Regions from separate parts of the Paeniglutamicibacter selenitireducens genome, predicted to be linked through region 1. Evidence: riboswitches for the same ligand, from Rfam matches in the RefSeq annotation. Region 1 holds a riboswitch; the other holds the start of a gene.

The links. Region 1 has a riboswitch for S-adenosylmethionine ahead of ACSYDW_RS00010 (O-acetylhomoserine aminocarboxypropyltransferase/cysteine synthase family protein). Riboswitches for the same ligand answer to the same signal wherever they lie in the genome.
Region 2: another riboswitch for S-adenosylmethionine. It lies ahead of ACSYDW_RS10835 (bifunctional o-acetylhomoserine/o-acetylserine sulfhydrylase); the one in region 1 lies ahead of ACSYDW_RS00010 (O-acetylhomoserine aminocarboxypropyltransferase/cysteine synthase family protein).

What each region holds. Positions count from the first base shown of each region.
Region 1 is NZ_JBPULF010000001.1:467-7,071, reverse strand. Features, by position in the region: gene katG (catalase/peroxidase HPI) at 1-1,629, shown strand, start outside; gene ACSYDW_RS00030 (class I SAM-dependent methyltransferase) at 1,717-2,364, opposite strand; gene ACSYDW_RS00025 (histidine phosphatase family protein) at 2,398-2,949, opposite strand; gene ACSYDW_RS00020 (helix-turn-helix transcriptional regulator) at 2,942-3,943, opposite strand; gene ACSYDW_RS00015 (DinB family protein) at 4,034-4,582, shown strand; SAM riboswitch class I at 4,773-4,868, shown strand; gene ACSYDW_RS00010 (O-acetylhomoserine aminocarboxypropyltransferase/cysteine synthase family protein) at 5,028-6,401, shown strand; gene ACSYDW_RS00005 (CoA-binding protein) at 6,401-6,605, shown strand, end outside.
Region 2 is NZ_JBPULF010000005.1:101,395-107,999, reverse strand. Features, by position in the region: gene ACSYDW_RS10855 (alpha/beta hydrolase) at 1-471, opposite strand, end outside; gene ACSYDW_RS10850 (SGNH/GDSL hydrolase family protein) at 563-1,423, shown strand; gene ACSYDW_RS10845 (SHOCT domain-containing protein) at 1,572-1,991, shown strand; gene metX (homoserine O-acetyltransferase MetX) at 2,092-3,234, opposite strand; gene ACSYDW_RS10835 (bifunctional o-acetylhomoserine/o-acetylserine sulfhydrylase) at 3,237-4,583, opposite strand; SAM riboswitch class IV at 4,657-4,772, opposite strand; gene ACSYDW_RS10830 (VOC family protein) at 4,942-5,586, shown strand; gene ACSYDW_RS10825 (hypothetical protein) at 5,670-5,945, opposite strand; gene ACSYDW_RS10820 (hypothetical protein) at 5,962-6,240, opposite strand; gene ACSYDW_RS10815 (CPBP family intramembrane glutamic endopeptidase) at 6,388-6,605, opposite strand, start outside.

The DNA.
Region 1 (6,605 bases):
GACGACGACGTCTACTGGGGCCCGGAAAAGGTGTGGCTGGAAAGCGAACGCTACACCGGCGCCCGCAACCTGGAAGCACCGCTGGCAGCCGTCCAGATGGGCCTGATCTACGTGAACCCGGAAGGCCCGGAGGGCGTCGCCGATCCGCTGGCCTCGGCCGTGGACATCCGCGAAACCTTCCGCCGCATGGGCATGAACGACGAGGAAACCGTCGCCCTGATCGCCGGCGGCCACACCTTCGGCAAGACCCACGGTGCCAGCGAAGAGCTGCACAAGGGTGCCGAGCCGGAAGCCGCCCCGCTGGAAATGCAGGGCCTGGGCTGGAAGTCCGGCTACGGAACCGGCCACGGCGATGACACCATCGGCTCCGGCCTGGAGGTCACCTGGACCTACCACCCGACCCGCTGGGACAACGAGTTCTTCCACATCCTCTTCGCCTACGAGTGGGAACTGTTCCACTCCGCGGCCGGCGCCCAGCAGTGGCGCCCGGTCAACGGTGCCGGCGCGGGCCTTGTCCCGATGGCACACAACCCGGAAGAGACCCGCGAACCGCGCATGCTCACCAGCGACCTGGCCCTGCGCTTCGACCCGGCCTACGGCGCGATCTCGCTGGACTTCAAGAACAACCCGGAAAAGTTCGCCGACGCCTACGCCCGCGCGTGGTTCAAGCTGACCCACCGCGACATGGGCCCGAAGGCCCGCTACCTCGGCACCGAGGTCCCGGCCGAGGACCTCATCTGGCAGGATCCGCTGCCGGCAGCCCCGGCCCAGACCCTGGGCGAGGCGGAAACCGCGGCGCTGAAGAACCTCATCGCCGAATCGGGCCTGAGCGTCCAGCAGCTGGTCTCCACCGCATGGAAGGCCGCAGCGTCCTTCCGCTCCTCGGACAAGCGCGGCGGCGTCAACGGCGGCCGCATCCGCCTGGAACCGCAGGTTTCGTGGAAGGTCAACCAGCCGGAGCAGCTCAAGCCGGTCATCGCCAAGCTCGAGGAAATCGTTGACGGGTTCAACGCCACCTCGGCCGTGAAGGCCTCCTTCGCCGACGTCGTGGTCCTTGCGGGCAACGTGGGCGTGGAGCAGGCTGCCCTGGCCGCCGGCCAGGACATCACCGTGCCGTTCACCCCGGGCCGCGTGGATGCCACCCAGGAGCAGACCGACGTCGACCAGTTCGCATGGCTTGAGCCGGTTGCCGACGCCTTCCGCAACTACGACTCGGGCTTCCTGGACATCCCGAGCGAGTACCTGCTGCTGGACCGCGCCAACCTGCTGGGCCTCTCCGCCCCGGAGATGACGGTGCTGCTCGGCGGCCTGCGCGTGCTGGGCAACAACTGGGACGGGTCGAACCTGGGCGTCTTCACCGACACCCCGGGCGCGCTGACCAACGACTTCTTCGCGAACCTCATGGAACTGGGCCTGGAATGGACCCCGGACGCCGAGGAAAAGACCTACTCCACCACCGACGGCCGCTGGAACGGCAGCCGCGTGGACCTGGTCTTCGGCTCGAACTCCGAGCTGCGCGCGCTGGCCGAGGTATACGCCTCGGACGACGCCAAGGAGAAGTTCGTGAAGGACTTCGCCGCAGCCTGGGCCAAGCTCATGGATGCCGACCGCTTCGAGCTCAAGAAGTAGCCACCGCCTGAAGCTGCATGCGGCCGTCCCCTTCGGGGGCGGCCGCATGCGCCGTTAACAGGGGTCCGCCCTTTCCGGCTGACGCCCCTACCGCGACACCACCAGGTAGGCCATGGCGCCCTCGCGGTCCACAGTGACCTCGCCGATCCCCGCGGCAAGCGCTGCCTCGCGCAGTTGGCCGGCCGTGCGGATCGCTGCGATGTCCCCGTGGGATTTCAGCACTTTCAGGTAGGCGTTGGAGCGGGCCGGGCCGCGCACCAGCGAGGCCAGGTGCAGCGACCCGCGCTCCCCCAGCTGCGCACCCAGCCCGGCGAACAGCGGTGCCAGGTCCGGGACGAGGTGCAGCAGGCCAAGGCCCAGGATGGTTTCGTAGCGCCGCCCGTCCACCGGGGCCAGCATGTCCCGGCATTCAAGGGTGATCCGCCCCGGCACCTCGCCGCCGGCGGCCCGCCGGATCGACTCGCGGGCCAGCCCCAGCATCGGCGCACTCAGGTCCACCAGCGTCGTGGGCCGGCGCCCCGCAACGTGCAGCAGCGCCGTGGCCCGCGCCGTCCCGGCAGCCACCTCGAGCAGCGGGCCCCCGGCCGAGCCGATCGCCCGCGCGGCAAAGGCCGCGTACTGCTCCGGGTGCGTTCCCCAGCAGATCCTGTTGTAGGCGGGGGAACCCAGCATCGCGTCGTAGGCCCTGGCCCGGCGGTCGTAGAACCCGGGCTTCCCGAAGAAGTTTTCGCTCACCGAACCATCGTGCCGCCCGGAACCGCGTGCGCGCTAGCGCCCGGCGGCCGCCAGGTGGCGCCGCAGGGCCGCGACGTCGACCTCGACGACCTGCCCGTTGCGCAGCAGCGGCGTGCGCCGTCCTGGGCCCAGCGCATCGAGGACCAGCCGGATCAGCGTCCCGTGGGCGACGGCAATGATGTTCTTGCCCTCGTGCCGCAGCAGCAGGTCGTTGAGCGCCGCGATCCCGCGCCCCGCCACGGCGTCCTCGGGTTCGGCCGAGCGCAGCAGCACGTCGATCTCCTCCCGCGGCAGGTCCCGGACGACCCTGCCTTCGGCGTTTCCGTAGTGGCGCTCGCACAGCCCGTCGATTTCCTCGCCCGGCCCCAGGTCGACGGCCCTGCCAATGTGCCGCGCGGTTTCCACGGCCCGGCCCAGCGTCGAGGACACCAGCACGTCCCAGGGGGATCCGGCCAGTTCCAGGCCCGCAGCCCGGGCCTGTTCGTGGCCGGCGTCGTTCAGCGGGATATCGGTCTGCCCCTGGAGGCGCCCCTCGGCGTTCCAGTCAGTCTCGCCGTGGCGGACCAGAACCAGTGTTTCATTCATGCCCCAAGCCTAGCCCGGCCTGATCCCGCTCCCCCGCCGGCGGCCCACCACCCGGTGCCAGCTTTGAGGACCACGACGAGAGCAGCTCGCGCAGTTCCTCAGGTTTCACGTCGCTGACCTCCGCCCCGCTCAGCGCCAGCCCGAACGCCGCCCAGCGCAGATCGGTGCCGTCGGTGCGCACCACGCAGCTGTGCCCGTCAAACGGCTGGATCTCAAACCACCTGCCGATGCGCGAGGTGAGCTCTTCGGCGCCGGCGTGCACCCGGGCGCTGGCCTGTTGCTGCCCGGAACCGTGCAGCCCGGTGCGGACGAACTGCGCCGCGTCTCCGCCGGGGATCTCCCGCGGCGCGAAGCGCAGCGCCCGGGGCCGGGCGTTCTCGGCCCGGTCCACCCGGAAGCTGCGCCAATCGGCGCGGTCCAGGTCGTAGGCCACCAGGTAGTAGCGGTTGCCCACGTTGACCAGCTTGGCGGGCTCCACCCGACGCGAACTGGCGGCACCCCGGGCATCGCGGTACTCGAAGGCCACGCGCTCGCGGTCGCGGCATCCCTGGGCGAACACCACCAGCACCTGCGGATCCACCGGATCCGGTGCGGAATGCCGCGAGTCCAGCGGCACGGTGCTGGCGGTCAGCGCCTGCGCCCGCTGCCGCAGACGTTCCGGAAGGACCGGAACCACCTTGGACAGGGCGCGCAGCCCCGCGTCGGCCAGCGAGTCCTCGCCACCGTGGATTGTCGACTGCAGACCGATGACCAGGGCCACAGCTTCCTCGTCGTCGAGCACCAGCGGCGGCAGCGCAGCACCGGCGGCCAGCTGGTAGCCGCCACCCACGCCGCGTTCGGCCTGCACCGGATAGCCCAGCTCGCGCAGCTGGTCCACGTCCCGGCGCAGCGTGCGCAGCGACACCCCCAGGCGCTTCGCCAGCTCCTCGCCGGCCCAGTAGCGCCGGGTCTGCAGCAGCGACAGAAGGCGCAGCGATCGTTGGCTTGTACTCACAAGAACATTCTCCCGCTATTTAGGACAAAATCTGTCACTTATGGCTCCTATCGTGGTTTTACCAGCCCACCAAGAACGAGGAGCAACACCGTGAGCACCACCATGAAGGCCACCAACACCACGCTGACCGGGGAACGCGCCGACCTGCACCAGGCCCTGGCCAACGCCCGCCACTTCCTGCGCTTCACCGCCCAAAACCTGACCGACGAGCAGGCCTCGACCCGCTCCACCGCCAGCGAGCTGACCGTCGGCGGGCTGATCAAGCACGTAAGCGCCGTCGAACTGCAGTGGCAGCAGTTCATGGTCAAGGGCAAGGCCGCCATGGACTGGGGTGACGTGGATTTCTACAACATGCCGCCCGAGGCGCTTGAGGCCTTCACCGCCGAGTTCAGCATGCAGCCCGGCGAACACCTCGAAGGCCTGTTGGAGAAGTACGCGCACATCGCGGAGCAGACCGACGCACTGTTGGAAGGGATCGACCTGGATACCGTGCACGAGCTGCCCCAGGCCCCGTGGTTCGTGGACACCCACTGGTCGGTGCGCCGCACGCTGCTGCACATCATTGCCGAAACGATCCAGCACTCCGGGCACGCGGACATCATCCGCGAAACCCTGGACGGCCAGAAGTCCATGGGGTAGCCGGCGCCACGGCGGGACACCCCGACGCCCGCGTGGCCCGGGGGCGCGCGAAGCTCCACGCAGGACTCCACGTGCGGCAGCTCCCGGGCCACCCGAGCACGGTGCAGATTCTTCGATTCGGGACACCCCGGACGCAATCTGGGCTCACATTCTTTGGACGACGGCCGGATTTTTGCCACAATGGAGCAAGACCCCATCCCGAGCGGCCGAGAGATCTGGTTCCATGACGCCGCAGCAACCTTCCACACTCCGGTGGACAAGGTGCTACCGCCAGAAACGATGGAGAGCGCGCAAGCAATCTTTGGTGCCGGCCCCTGCGGGATCCACAACGATCCCAGGGGCAGGGCACCTCATTGACCCGGGAGAAGCGCCGCACCGCCCCACCGGCGCGTGCAGTCCGCCCCCCGGATCGCACGCGCCTCCTACGCAAGGAGCCAGCCCCCTCATGGCCGAACACCAGTTTGGATTCCGCACGCGCGCACTGCACGCCGGCGGCACCCCGGACGCAGAGCACGGTTCCCGTGCCGTCCCGATCTACCAGAGCACCTCGTTCGTCTTCAAGGATTCCGACGACGCCGCCAACCTGTTTGCCCTGCAGAAGTACGGCAACATCTATTCGCGCATCGGCAACCCGACGGTCGCCGCGTTCGAGGAGCGCATCGCCTCGCTCGAGGGCGGCATCGGCGCCGTCGCCACCGGCTCGGGCATGGCCGCAGAGTTCATCACCTTTGCCGCCCTCGCGGGCGCCGGCGACCACATCGTCGCCTCCTCCAAGCTCTACGGCGGAACCATCACGCAGCTCGACGTGACACTGCGCCGCTTCGGCGTGGAGACCACGTTCGTGGACTCCACCGACCCGGCCGCGTTCGCCGCGGCCATCCGGGAAAACACCAAGGCCGTCTACACCGAGGTCGTCGCGAACCCCTCCGGCGACATCGCCGACCTCCGGGGCCTGGCCGAGGTAGCCCACGCCGCCGGCCTGCCGCTGGTCGTGGACTCCACGCTGACGCCGCCGTACCTGTTGCGCCCCATCGAGCACGGCGCGGACATCGTGATCCACTCGGCCACCAAGTTCCTCGGCGGCCACGGAACCACCCTCGGCGGCGTCGTCGTGGAGGCCGGCACGTTCAACTGGGGCAACGGCAAGTTCCCGTCGATGACCGAGCCCGTCGCCTCCTACGGCAACGTCTCCTGGTGGGACAACTTCGGCGAGTACGGATTCCTGACCAAGCTGCGCAGCGAGCAGCTGCGCGACATCGGCCCGGCGCTTCCGGCGCAGTCGGCGTTCCAGCTCCTGCAGGGCGTCGAGACGCTGCCGCAGCGCATGGACGCGCACCTTGCCAACGCCAAGGCCGTGGCCGAATGGCTGGAGGCCGACCCGCGCGTCGCCTACGTGAACTACGCCGGCCTGCCCTCACACCCGCACCACGAGCGCGCCAGGGAGCTGCTCCCGCTGGGTGTCGGGTCTGTGTTCAGCTTCGGCATCAACGGCGGCCGCGCCGCCGGCGCCGCTTTCATCGAGGCGCTGCAGCTGGCCAGCCACCTGGCCAACATCGGCGACGTGCGCACCCTGGTGCTGCACCCCGCCTCCACCACCCACCAGCAGCTCACCGCCGAGCAGCTGGTTGCCGCCGGCGTGCCGGAGGACCTGATCCGCTTCTCCGTGGGGCTGGAAGACCTCGAGGACATCCTCTGGGACCTCGACCAGGCCCTGACCGCATCCCAGCAGGTGCTTGCCGCGCCGGCCGAGGAAATTTACGACGGGGCCGCGTGCTCCATCGACGCGGCACGCGCCGCAGCCACGACGGGAGCCAAGTAATGACCGCCACCGAAACCCGCACCTGGGAAGGCCCGAACGCGGCCGAGCGCCTGGAGATCCTGCGCAAGACCACCTCGATCGCGATCGTCGGCGCCTCCAACAAGCCCTCGCGCGCCAGCTACTTCGTGGCGACCTACCTGCTGTCCTCCTCCAAGTACAAGGTCTACTTCGTGAACCCGGTGCTCGACGAGATCCTGGGCCAGC
Region 2 (6,605 bases), on a different contig from region 1:
CCAGAACACCGGGGTCTTGAGGCCGACCAGTTCCTCGTCCTTGAAGAACCCGGAATCGTCCCCGGGTACCGCGAAGCCGGAGAGACCGATGACCGTGGAGATCTCCTGCGGCTGGTGACGCAGCAGGGAGGTGGCGACCGCCATGCCCATGGAGAACCCGAGCAGGCTGACGGACGAGTGCTGCTTGGCGATGGGTTCCAGCCAGGCCCACAGGTCCCCGACCGACTTCTTGACCGCATCGAATGAATAGTCAAGGTCCTGCATCAGCGGGAACCACGTGAATCCGGGCCCCAGGGCCTGCGGGGCCCGCACCGAGACGATGGTGAATTCCTCGGGCAGCATCGGTGCCAACCCCATCAGGTCTTCCTCGTTGGACAGATATCCGTGCAGCAGCACCAGCAGCGGGGTTCCGGCTCGCTCGGCCTCGGGACGCGACCAGATAACAGTGGGGTTCCAGGTGTTTTCACTCATTCATCCAGTCAACCAGAATCCGCGCGCGCTTGCGTGTCGCCATTTAACCTACGCTTAGGTAACTTAGATATTCTTTGGTAAGAATATCTAAGTGAACAACTTCGCCGATTCCCTCAGCACTGATTCGCCAACCGACAACTCGCTTCTCCACCCATGGCGGCGCTACGTGGCCTTGGGCGATTCCTTCACCGAAGGAATCGGCGATGTCGATCCACACAGTCCCGGTGGCTACCGAGGTTGGGCGGACCGCGTGGCCGAGCAGCTCAGCGTCGGCGTCGAGGACTTCGCCTATGCCAATCTCGCCATCCGGGGCCGCCTCATTACCCAGATTTTCGACGAGCAGGCGGGCCCCGCCCTTGAGCTCAAGCCCGATTTGGTCAGCCTGTGCGCCGGTGGAAACGACGTCATCCGACCCGGCGGCGATCCGGACGCCATCGCCGACAAGCTCGATGCACTGATGCGGATCCTTGCGACATCCGGTGCGACCATCCTGCTTTTCACCGGCCCTGACATCCGCGACACCCCGGTACTGGGCGGCATCCGCGGAAAGGTAGCGATCTACAACGAAAACGTCCGTACGATCGCGGCCCGATACGATGCGGTTGTTGCCGACATGTGGTCGCTGCGCGAACTGCACCAGCCGCATATGTGGGCCGACGACCGGCTGCATTTCTCGCCGCTCGGGCACCAAACGATCGCGGCCATGGCACTTGATGCGCTGAATGTTTCCCACGAGCTGGAGCACGCTTCGCCCGGGGAAACCGAACCGAAGAACTGGCGCGAGGCCCGCCGCGAGGACCTGATCTGGGCCCGGACGCATTTGGCCCCCTGGGTCCTTCGCCGCATCCGCCACCAGTCCTCCGGAGACGGGATTACACCCAAGCGTCCCCTGGCCGTCCCGTTCAGCGAGTCCACCACGGCGCCTTCCCTGGGCACCGGCTCGACCGACTGATCGCCAGGGGGACGATACATGGTCGCCGCACGCTGAATACACAAGGGCGACGTCCAAGGCTCTGCCATCAATTTGTGCTTGACTGGTTGCTTCAGGTCGCGGCGTCGACCTTTCCCACTTCGGCCCGGGCCGGGACAGGACTGCACCCATGAAGCTGGCAAGCACCATTACGAGCGACGCTGTTCCCCCGGAGGTCCTGGAACAGCTGGGCAACCCGGAGCCCGAGGACTTCGGATTCGTCGATACGGACGGGAACGGTCTTCCCGGGGGCCTCGGATTCGTTTTCGATTCGTTCGGCGTGATCTTCGGGATCGTCACCCTCCTGATTCTTGCGGCAGGCGTTTTCATGGCGTTCCTTTACGTCCGTAACTACAAGGCCAGCAAGAACGCGGGGCTGGATCCGTTCACGCTTCAAACCGAGCTCGCGGTCCGGGCTGCCAATTCCGAAATGCTGGCACCCAAGAAAACCATCGAAGAGAAGCTGCGCGAACTGGACGATCTGTTGGCACGAGGCCTGATCACGCGTGACGAATACACCCAGGCCAGGCTCAAGGCACTGGGCGAATAGCTCCCCCATGGCAAAAGGCGAATGGCTCATGTTGAAGAAATGTTCTTCAACATGAGCCATTCGCCTTCAACGACCCGGCTACCCTGCCGGAACCTGATTCCTAGGAGAAAATCCGGTCCCGCAGGGCATCGCCAAGCTGTTCTATGTCCGTCAGGAATCCATCGTGCCCGATCGGCGAAGTGATGTAGCGGACCTCAACCGGGTTCGGCAGGGACTTCGCCAACCGTTCCGACTGCTCGGGCCAGTACAGGCGATCCGAGTCAACCGCCGAAACGAAGAAGTTGACCGAACCCAGGCGTGCCAACGCAGCTTCGATGGAACCGTGCCCGCGCCCCACGTCGTGGCTCATCAAGGCGTCGGTCAGCACCAGGTAGCTGTTGGCGTCGAAGCGCTGCACCAGCTTGCCGGCTTGGTGGTCCAGGTAGCTCTCCACCTGGTAGCGGCCCCTGTTCAGGTCCGGGGACCCGAAGGGGGCCTCCCCGTCCTGCGCGGCGCGGCCGAACCGCACCTCGAGTTCGGGTTCGGCACGGTAGGTGATGTGAGCGATCCTGCGGGCCAATCCGAGCCCCGCGGAGGGGACATTGTCGTTGGCGTAGTAGTCGCCACCGGCAAAGTCCGGATCCAGGCGAATCGCGGCGCTCTGGGCCTGGGCGAAGGCGATCTGCTCCGCGGAGGATTCCGCTGTCGCGGCCACCACAACGCAGTTCCTGACCCGCTCCGGGAACTCGACAGCCCATTCCAGGACCCGGGCCCCGCCCATGGAACCGCCGAGCACCGCGTGCCAGACCTTGATACCCAGGGCATCGGCCAGGCGCGCTTCAAGGCGCACGGAGTCCTTGATGGTCGTGAAGGGGAAACGCGAACCCCACGGCTTGCCGTCCGGGTCCAGGCTGGCCGGCCCGGTGGATCCGGAACACCCACCGACCATGTTCGCCGACACCACGAAATAGCGGTCGGTGTCCACGGTCTTGCCCGGACCCACGAAACCGTCCCACCATCCGGGCTCGGTCGAGAGCCCGCGGGCGACGTGGGAATCCCCGGTCAGTGCATGGGCGATGTAGACGGCGTTTGACGCATCCTCGTTAAGCGTCCCCCAGGTCTCAAAGCCCAGCACGACCTCCGGAAGCACTCCGCCTGTCTCGAAGGTGTATCCACCGGTGTGAAGGTGGCGCAGGATCCCGTCCGGGGCGTAGTCCAACGCCTGGGCGGTTTCCGCGTCGAAAAATGCCACGTCAGTCTCCAGGCTCAACGAGTGGCGCCCTGCAGTTCAACCTCGGAGATCGAGGCAACTGCCTCGAAGCCCGCCCGGAGGTCGGCGATGATGTCGGCAATGTTCTCGATGCCCACGCTCAACCGCACCAGGCCCGGGGAAACACCCGCGGCGACCCGCTCTTCCTCGGTGAGCTGGGCGTGCGTGGTGGACGCAGGATGGACAACCAGCGAGCGGACGTCGCCGAGGTTTGCCACGTGGGAGTGCAGCGTCAGCGCATCGACGAAGCCCTGGCCGGCCTCTAGGCCTCCGGAGATCTCGAAGGCGACGATCGCGCCGATGCCCCGGGGGCCGTACTTGCGCCCCCGCTCGAACCACTTGCTGGATTCGATGCCCGCGTAGTTGACCGACTTCACCTGCGGGTGCGCCTCCAGCCAGGTGGCGACCTCGACCGCGTTGGAAACGTGGCGCTCGATGCGCAGCGACAACGTCTCCAGCCCTTGGGCGATCAGGAACGAGTTGAACGGGGAAACCGCGGAACCCAGGTCGCGCAGCAACTGGACGCGAGCCTTGAGGATGTAGGCGAGGTTGGCGCCGAGGATGCCGTTGACGCCCAGGTCGCGGCCGAAGACCAGGCCGTTGTAGGACTCGTCCGGGGTGTTGAAGCCCGGGAACTTCTCCGGGTCGGCGGCGAAGTCGAAGTTCCCCGAATCCACGATGACGCCGGCGATCGCGGTGCCGTGGCCGCCGAGGTACTTGGTGGCCGAGTGCACCACGATGTCCGCACCCCACTCGATGGGACGCACCAGGTACGGGGTTGCCAGGGTGTTGTCGACGATCAGCGGGACGCCGGCCTCGTGGGCGATGGCAGAGATTGCTTCGATGTCCAGAACGTCCTGGCGCGGGTTGGAGACAACCTCGCCGAACAGCGCCTTGGTGTTGGGCTTGATCGCTTCGCGCCAGCCGTCCAGGTCGTCGGGATCCGCAACGAAGCTGACCTCGATGCCCAGCTTGCGCAGCGTGTGCTTGAACAGGTTCTGCGTCCCGCCGTAGAGGCTGGGGCTCGCCACGATGTGGTCGCCGGCCTCGGCGAGGTTCAGGATCGCGAACGTGGTGGCGGCCTGGCCCGAGGCCAGCAGCAGGGCTCCCACGCCGCCCTCGAGGCTGGCGATGCGCTGCTCGACCGCATCCTGCGTGGGATTGCCGATGCGCGTGTAGATCGGTTCCAGCTCCTGGAGAGCGAACCGTGCTGCGGCGCTTTCAGCCGTCGGGAACACGAAGGCGGTGGTCTGGTAGATCGGCAGGGCCCGTGCGCCGGTGGCGGCGTCAGGTTCCTGGCCCACGTGGATCTGGCGAGTTTCAAATGACCAGTCGTTTGACATTGTTGTCCCCTTCAAGGATTCAAGGGGTATGCCCGTAGCCGACGCCTGTGGCGTCGGTTAGTACGTAGGGGCATGCCCGCGCTTGTCCTGCGCCTTTCTGGCGCAGGGCCTGGTCTTCACCCGGGGCACCCCACCGCGGTGGAGGGTTGCCGTCCAGCAAGCCGGGGCTTGTTGCTGGAACTCATGACCTTGTCGTCCAGTCTTGCCCACTGAATCGCGGGCGCGCAAGAACATCTCAAAATGTGACAACGCGGCAGGATCGGCGCGCGATCCGCGTTCCGCGCCTGAAACCGCAGCCCATTCTCAAGTTAGGCAACCCTAAGTCGAGAGCCAGATCACATCGTGCCATGATGGGTTCATGATGAGGTTGGACCATGTAACTTACGCTTGTGGACCCGACGGCCTCGCGGCAACTGCCGCTCGGATCGGCGCGGCCCTTGGACTCGAATCTGTAAAGGGCGGTATTCACCCACGATTTGGTACCCGCAATGTCATCTTCCCGTTGCAGAACGACCAGTACCTCGAAGTCGTCGAGGTACTGAACCACCCCGCATCGGACAAGGCACCGTTCGGCCAGGCCGTTCGTGCGCGCTCCGAACTCGGCGGCGGCTGGATGGGCTGGTGCGTCGCGGTCGACGACCTGGCACCGGTCGAGGAACGCCTGGGCCGCAGCTCGGTCCCGGGAAACCGGAAGTTCCCCGATGGACAGGAACTGACCTGGCGCCAAATCGGCGTCAACGGTTTGATTGCCGACCCGCAGGTCCCCTACCTGCTGCGCTGGGATGACGGAACCGAGAGCCTTCACCCGTCGAAGGCACTGACGCCGGTGGGCAAGATTTCCTCGATCAGCATCGCCGGTTCCAGCGATCGCGTCGCCGACTGGCTCGGACAGCCCGAGCAGCTGCCGGTCGGCGAAGTCACGGTCGACTGGCAGGCCCCGAACGGCACGCCGGGAATCCTTTCGGTGACCTTCGAGACCCCCAAGGGCTCGATCACCCTCTAGGGTTTCAACAAGAGACAACGACAACCGCGGGGTTGTGGCGAAACGGGCTTCCCGTTCACCACAACCCCGCGGTTCGTTAACAACTAGTCCGATCCCTCGGTCGACGCCTTCCCGCCGCCAGAATGATCCGCTACTTCCCTCAGGACCTCGAAGTGCCGCACCATGATCGATCCGAGGGCCATGAAAATGCCGCCGATGAGCAAGGCCTGCTGCAGTGCCTTGGCGAAACCGAGCACCATGTCGGGGTACGCGGGCAGCATGTCGGAGACCCCCAGGAACACCGGAGTCCCCACCAGGGCCAGGACGGCACCGGCAACAGCTGCTGCCACGCCCAACCGCAGCATGTGACGCGAATCCATGGAAAGCCCCACCACCCTACTCCTGGTCGCCGGCGGTGCGGGGACGCTGTTCCTTGCGGATCACTTCCACGGCTTCCTCGGCCGACTTCACGACGAAGGAACCCGCGAGCAGGAACAAGCCCGCGTAGAAGGACCCCTGCTGCACGACGAAGGTGAGGCCGGAAACCATCCAGAGGGGCAGCACGTATCCGCCCTCATTGAACGACCAGTTCAACAACGGCGACACCACGACATTGAAGAGCAGGCCGATGATGCCCAGGACCAGGCCGACGCGGAACATTTTTTGCGAACTCATGGCGGTGGGCAACCGGATCTCCTGACTGATTGATCCCGCCTGCAGCGTCCGAAGTCCGGAAATCACAGGTCGAAACATGGAATTCCGTCCAGCCTAGCAGGCTCCATTTTTCCGCTTGAAACACAAACAGTGAGATCAAGCAGTTCTTTAGGATCCAACCCCGATGGACGCCCCCAAAAGCGCGTAGCCGACGAATCCTGCGATATCCAGGAATGCGTGTGCGATGACAAGCGGCATGACACGCCCCTTCTTCGAGTACACGTAGCCGAAGACGATACCCATCGCGACGTTGCCGATGAACGGGCCGATGCCCTGGTAGAGGTGGTAGCTGCCGCGCAGCACCGCGCTGGCCACGATGATGCGCC